Regions from separate parts of the Paenibacillus sp. FSL W8-0187 genome, predicted to be linked through region 2. Evidence: riboswitches for the same ligand, from Rfam matches in the RefSeq annotation. Region 2 holds a riboswitch; the other holds the start of a gene.
What was found. Region 2 has a riboswitch for cobalamin ahead of MKY48_RS23540 (1-propanol dehydrogenase PduQ). Riboswitches for the same ligand answer to the same signal wherever they lie in the genome.
Positions count from the first base shown of each region.

Region 1 (3,533 bases), 790 kb from region 2:
TTTTGTACCAAGCAGTTCGTCCGGATCTATTGCAGTGATCTCCTTCGATGCAGGCAGACGCTGAATGTTATCTTACCGGATTCAACAAAGTCCGCTATTCCTGATGATGAAGATCCGGGCAGGTTTATTCCAGGTGTCGAGTATGATCCGCGGCTGCGTGAGCTCGATTTCGGGGATTGGGAGGGGAACACCTACGAGGACTTGAAGTCGGATATCTCCTATCGGCGCTGGATTGATAACCCCGCAGAAGTTGCGCCGCCAAATGGGGAGAGCTGGGAAGCGTTCTGTTCCCGGATTCAGGCATTCTTGACCGGATTGTATTTGGATTTGAAGGAACTGTTGCATGTGGAGGAAGATCCGGATACCCTTGTGCAGGCAGAGGCAGAGGCAGAGGCAGAGGCAGAGGCAGAGGCAGAGGCAGAGGCAGAGGCAGAGGCAGAGGCAGAGGCAGAGGCAGAGGCAGAGGCAGAGGCAGAGGCAGAGGCAGAGGCAGAGGCAGAGGCAGAGGCAGCCGGTTATGGTTGTGGGACACAGAGGGCCGAGTTGGATGTGCTTGTGGTCACCCATGGGGGCGTCATCCGGCAGATCGCGGCAGCTACCCTTCCGCATACGGAATTCTGGGAAACGCAAGTGTCACCGGGCGAGGAGCTCAAGCTGCAATTGACATGGGATGGAGACCGCTGGGAAGGCGTGCGGTTAAGCGAATAAATGAAATCGTATGATATCGGTGCGGAATGGGCGATAACGGGATAAATCCGTATCATAAGGCATTTGAAATGACCGATTCTTTCGGTTGTAAGAGGAAGGTTTATCGCCTATAATTTTGGGCAGAGAAACCATGCTTGGCCTAACATACATAAATTCATATTATTTGCGAGGGTCCCGGATAGAAGGCGTTGTTGCCTTCTGCCGGGTTAATAGGGAAGCCGGTGCAAGTCCGGCACGGTCCCGCCACTGTGAAGCAGGGACTTCTTCATATGCCACTGAGCCATAGCGCTTGGGAAGGCGGAGAAGTCGTTACAGCCTGCAAGTCAGGAGACCTGCCCTCGGCGAATGAATGACGGTCCTTCGAGGAGAGGATTACGTTTGCCGGACCCATGCAGCATGTGTGGGCGGAAGTTTAAGGCGCTATCTGTGAACGGTTATCCAGATGTCCTTATGTTAAAACGTAATCCCTGAGTCCTTGTTTACGAGGAGTCAGGGATTTTTGCTTTTCTTTGGAGTATGACGATTGATGTTTTTCTCCCGGTAAGGATCGGTTGAAGGAATGTAAACTCGAAAGCGCCAGGTTCTCAATTATGCATAGGGGGATTTCAAGAGATGAAAGCATTAAACAAAACATGGTCCGTACTTCTAGTAGCCATACTGATGGCTCTGGCCTTGATTGGCTGTGGAGACAAAGAAGCGGCGCCGAAGGATACCACGCAGCCTGCACAGCAGGAAGAGCAGAATAACGAAGCGCCGGCGGGTTCCGGCGAAGAGCTTAAAACGACGTATCCGCTGACCGTTAAGGATTCAACCGGGGTTGAAATGACGTTTGAGAAAGCTCCGGCCAAAATTGCATCCCTGACACCGTCCGAGACGGAAAAACTGTTCGCTTTGGGCCTGGATGAGGAAATCGTTGGCGTGTCCGATAATGACGATTATCCGGAAGCAGCCAAATCCAAGCCTAAATTGGGCGGGTTCCAAGTGAATGAAGAGGCTATTATTGCAGCCGATGCCGATGTGGTATTTGCGGCTTCGATGAATGCTCAGAATGCCGAGAAATTGCGTGAGCTTGGCGTTACCCTGTTCGTCAATGATCCGAAAACCATTGATGCCGTGATGGAGAACATCGAACTGATCGGACAAATTACGGACCGTCAAGCGGAGGCGAAAGCGGTCGTGGATCAGATGAAGCAGGAATTGGCTACCGTTACGGAAGCCGTGAAAGCCGTGAAGGATGAAGACAAGAAGAAAGTGTATGTGGAATTCTCTCCGGGATGGACCGTCGGCAAGGGTGAGTTTATGGATGAGATCATCACCTTAGCTGGCGGCGTCAACGCAGCCGGCGATGCGGAAGGCTGGTTCGAAATCAGTGAGGAAAATATTATTGCTGCGAACCCCGACGTCATTCTGTACACGGACGATGTGGTTGATGAAGCAACCAAGAAAACATTGGATCAGCTGATTAAGGAGCGCGGCGGCTGGGATCAGATCGAAGCCATCAAGAACGATCAGGTCATATCCGTGGATGCGAACCTGCTCAGCCGTCCTGGTCCCCGTGTGACGCAAGGGTTGGTGGAAGTGGCGAAGGCCGTTTATCCGGAACTGATGAATCCATGAGTAAAAAACTTGCAGGATTCGGTGCGGCCGGCATCATCCTATTACTGTTAACCTTGGTTGTCAGTCTCGGAATCGGCTCCGTGCACCTGCCTGTGAGAGAGATTGGGGCGATGCTGCTGCACCGGCTGCCGGGAATCGGCGATTCCATCGTTCCGAGCTGGGAAGCTTCATCCGAGCAAATCCTAATGAAGGTGAGATTGCCGCGCATATTGCTGGGGATGCTCGTAGGAGCCTCCCTGGCCGTCGCCGGAGCCGCCTTTCAAGGGGTATTGCGCAATCCGCTGGCGGATCCGTTTACGCTTGGTGTATCCTCGGGTGCTGCGCTTGGCGCAGCATCCCTGATTTTTTTCGGGATGGAATATTCCTTTGCCGGAGGTTACACGCTGCCGCTTGTAGCGTTTCTGACCGGAGCAGGCACCTTATGGGCGGTTCTGCTGCTGGCGAGGGATCAAGGAAAACTGCCGATCCACGGGCTCATTCTGTCCGGCGTGGTGATGCAGTCGTTTCTGGGCGCCGTCGTTTCCTTTCTGACGGTCATGTCCAAAGATACGGTAAACCAGATCCTGTACTGGACGATGGGGAGCCTGAGCATGCGTGGATGGTCGTATACGGCCATCCTTTTCCCGTATTTTATCGCAGGTTTTATCTACTTATGGAGCAGGTCGCGGGCGCTTAATATTTTGTCGCTGGGGGAACGGCAGGCCGCCCATATGGGCTTGAATGTGGATCGGTTGAAGACCAGCGTGCTCATCGTTGCTACCCTGCTCGCCGCCGCAGCCGTGTCGGTATCCGGCGTGATTGGATTCGTGGGACTTGTGGTACCGCATATGATCCGGCTGATCACCGGCTCCGATTACCGCGTCATTGTTCCACTGTCGGCTCTGGGCGGCGCGATATTCATGGTCTGGTGCGATACGGCGGCACGGTCCGTACTGGCACCAACGGAAATACCGCTTGGTGTGGTTACGGCATTCATAGGCGCTCCATTCTTTGCGTATTTGCTATACCGGAACAAAAAACGGCGCAGGGAGGGTCTATCATGATTACAGCTCAAGGACTTGGCAAAGCATATGGCAAGGTGCCGATTCTTGAAGGCGTGGACCTTCACATTGCCGAAGGGGAATGGTGGGGGATCATCGGTCCGAACGGAAGCGGTAAATCCACCCTCATGCAGCTGTTATCCGGTGTGGAGAATCCTACGCAAGGAA
Region 1 covers NZ_CP150206.1:6,009,013-6,012,545, reverse strand. The annotation lists gene MKY48_RS27155 (histidine phosphatase family protein) at 1-708, shown strand, start outside; cobalamin riboswitch at 861-1,063, shown strand; gene MKY48_RS27150 (ABC transporter substrate-binding protein) at 1,321-2,325, shown strand; gene MKY48_RS27145 (iron ABC transporter permease) at 2,322-3,368, shown strand; gene MKY48_RS27140 (ABC transporter ATP-binding protein) at 3,365-3,533, shown strand, end outside.
Region 1: it holds a riboswitch for cobalamin, as region 2 does, so the genes downstream of both, MKY48_RS27150 (ABC transporter substrate-binding protein) here and MKY48_RS23540 (1-propanol dehydrogenase PduQ) in region 2, are expected to answer to the same signal.

Region 2 (3,533 bases):
AGCTACTCACCCATTGCGACCCTTGAGGATGAGTTAGTTAAAGATCTACAAGAGGAAACATCCCGCCAATATCCAGTTAAGGCTCCTGATACAAAAAACTCAATAATATGGCATATGTGGCATATCACGCGTATTGAAGACATGACGATGAGCGTGCTCGTAAATAACGATGTCCAAGTATTGCATTCAGGTCAATGGAACAAGAAACTCCACATTGATGATGTTCATTCTGGAAATGAAATGACGGAAGCAGAAATCGCTAATTTGAGTGCGGCTCTTGATATTGGTTCTTTATTAGCTTATCGAAGTGAAGTTGGGCGAAACACTCGTGAAGTCATATCCCGTTTATTGCCAGGCGACTTTAAGCAAAAAGTTGAAGCGGCAAGAATTCATGAACTTAAAGTACAGCATGCGGTTAAGGAAGAAGCATCGTGGTTGCTTGAATACTGGGGAAACAAAACGATTGCGGGATTAGTGCTCATGCCGGCGACAAGGCATATTTTTCTGCACTTGAATAAATCGATACGACTGAAACAAAGAATTCAAAAGTCCAAATAGTGAGGCTGGGATGCTATTTATTTTAACAAGGGAGGTTGTGCTAGGATGTTGTACGATTTGCCAGGCGAAGAGAATATGTCAACGATCGTGGGAATGTTATATAGCGCTGTCAGAGAGAACAGCCAACGGCTAAAGTCCATATCAGAGGGCATGGCCCAAGAGGAAATAGACTTCAAGGGACCTTGTGACAATTTCAATAGTGCCGCTCAGTTAATAAAACATATCATGTACGTCGACCTGAACTGGGTATATAGGATTAAAGGTGAGGCGCTTCCCCAGTCATTCATAGATGAATACGGCCCAATGATCGATGAACATAACAGGCTGCCGATGGTCAAAGGAATGTCTCTGGACACGCTTATATCTAAATATGAAGTTGTACTCAGTATGTTGAAGGATGTATGTACGCAGTTAACGGATGCCGATCTGGATCGCATCGTTACATTCGGACACGAGAATGAAAAGCAAGCCACCATCCGGTGGGGTTTATGGCATATGGCCGACCATAACCGTTATCATCAAGCCCATATTAATCAGCTTAGAAAGTGGTACTCTGAGCAGAAGAAGACATGGATCATGAATAAATGAATGGGAAAACCATTTCCTTGTTTGTCTTTCTGAGACAATTCACCGTATCTACGCTGCAGCGTTCGTCCCTTGGTCTGCCCGAGGCATTTTATTTTATTTGAGTTTCATTCGGTCAATCATTTTTTTAAGGTTTATATCGCCAAACGCGTCGTTTGTGCTATAATGATGTCGAATGGGCAACTATTCGCGTCATGTACAATAGAAAAAGTTATAGGTAATGGAAGTTTGGTGCAAATCCAACACGGTCCCGCCACTGTGATAGACCGAATGATCGGTCTTAAGTCAGGTCTTTTGCCTAATAACTTTGGAGAGACCAGTCATTTCGAGGCGAAAATGGCTGGTTTACAAGTCTAGTGACGTTTCTCGCCTCGCTAGGCTTTTTTTAATTGCAGCAGAGGCTGCCGACGATGTTGTCGGCCACAGCCGGGTGTTCGCCGCCGAATATATACAATGAGGTATAGCTCGCAAACGGGGAGATTCTTCAAGGACGAAGAAGCACGTGCACTATGGGGTGCATATCCCTTTTTTTTATTGATAGAGGTTGTTCCAAAAGTCCGCTTTTGATGACCGACCTTTTTAAACAGGCACTTATAAATTCGTGCCGTTAATGTGTCTGATCTAAGGACAAGTTCCGGAAGCGGTTGACGAAGATCGGAATGACGGTGTACAGTATATATGCAAAACTAAATGATAAGAAGCTGCACAATGGCGTGCATACATGATAACAAGCAAAGAGGCTTTTGAAGGGGATTTCCCTTTGAATGGCCTCTTTTTTTGTTGCAATTACTTCTTGGAGGTGCTTTACATGGATAAACTTTCGATTAAAGCCGACCTCTATATGGGGCAAGGCGCGATGGATCGTCTAACAGAGTGGCAAAACAAACGTATGTTCATCGTCACGGATCCATTTATGGTGAAGTCGGGCATGATTAACATGGTGTTTGATCGCCTGCACAGCAGTAACGAGCAATATGTTTTCAGCAATATCGTGCCTGATCCGCCGATTGAAGTCGTCACGGAAGGTGTCGAGGCGCTCTGTGCGTTCAACACCGATCTAATCATTGCCATTGGCGGCGGTTCTGCCATTGATGCCGCTAAAGCGATGAAGCTGTTTACGAAAAAGCTGCTTGACCAGCGAGATATCCCGTTCATTGCAATCCCGACGACAAGCGGGACGGGTTCTGAAGTTACGTCATTCTCCGTTATCAGCGACAAAGAAAAAAACATCAAATATCCGCTTGTATCCGATGACATGCTGCCGCAAGAAGCGATTCTCGATCCTGAGCTCGTCAAAAGCGTGCCGGACTTCATTACGGCCGATACCGGACTGGATGTTTTGACGCATGCCATTGAAGCGTATGTATCCACCAAATCCAATGATATCTCCGATGCGCTGGCGGAGAAGGCGATGAAGCTGGTCTTTGCTTATTTGCCGCGAGCTTATAAGGACGGAAATGATCTTGAGGCGCGTGAAAAAATGCATAATGCATCCTGCATCGCGGGTATGGCGTTTAATATTGCGTCTCTGGGATTGAATCATGGGATCGCGCATGTGGCGGGAGCCAAATTCAAAATTGCCCACGGACGCATGAATGCGATTCTTCTTCCGCATGTCATCGAATTTAATGCCGATTACAAGCCGGGTTACGGCAAGGAAGAAAGCAATAGAGCGGCGGTTCGGTATGCCGAAATTTCCAAAAGCTTGGGGTTATCCGCACCAAATGCCAAGAGCGGCGTCCGTAGTCTCGTACAGGCAATCAAACAGCTGCAGAAGCAATTGAATATGCCGCAAACGCTGCGCGAATGCGGTGTGGATCAATCGCTGTTTGGAGAGATGAGAGAGTCGATCGCCGAAGGCGCGCTGAAAGACGGATGCACGGCAACAAATCCACGCGTTCCTACGGCAGAGGACGTGCTTCAAATTTTGAACAAAATGTTTCAATTCTAAGATCGAGTCGAAATTTGACGGATTTCGTATTGACATCGCTTGCAATATTCAAATATAGTGAAAGTAACACAATGGCGTGTTGCATACAAATCAAAGCAAAGTGGCTTCTTAAAAATTCCGCATGGACTTTTAAGGGGCTTTTATTGTTTTTTTTGCAGGTTTTCTTATCAAAAGTGGACTTTTTGAACAACCTCTTTTAGTGTTTTCGATACGAGAGTGAGATGAGGAGTATGGAACAAGGAGCCGAGAAACAACGTGTGATTCAGGAGTATGTGCCTGGCAAACAGGTCACGCTCGCTCACATTATCGCGAACCCGAACCCGGACATTTACAAGAAGCTGGGACTCGGAAACGAAGCGCATCAGTCCATCGGCGTTATGACGATCACGCCAAGCGAAGCCTCCATCATTGCAGCGGATATCGCTACAAAGGCGGCTGG
Region 2 covers NZ_CP150206.1:5,218,794-5,222,326, reverse strand. The annotation lists gene MKY48_RS23550 (DinB family protein) at 1-558, shown strand, start outside; gene MKY48_RS23545 (DinB family protein) at 604-1,146, shown strand; adenosylcobalamin (AdoCbl) riboswitch at 1,340-1,493, shown strand; gene MKY48_RS23540 (1-propanol dehydrogenase PduQ) at 1,952-3,094, shown strand; gene MKY48_RS23535 (BMC domain-containing protein) at 3,325-3,533, shown strand, end outside.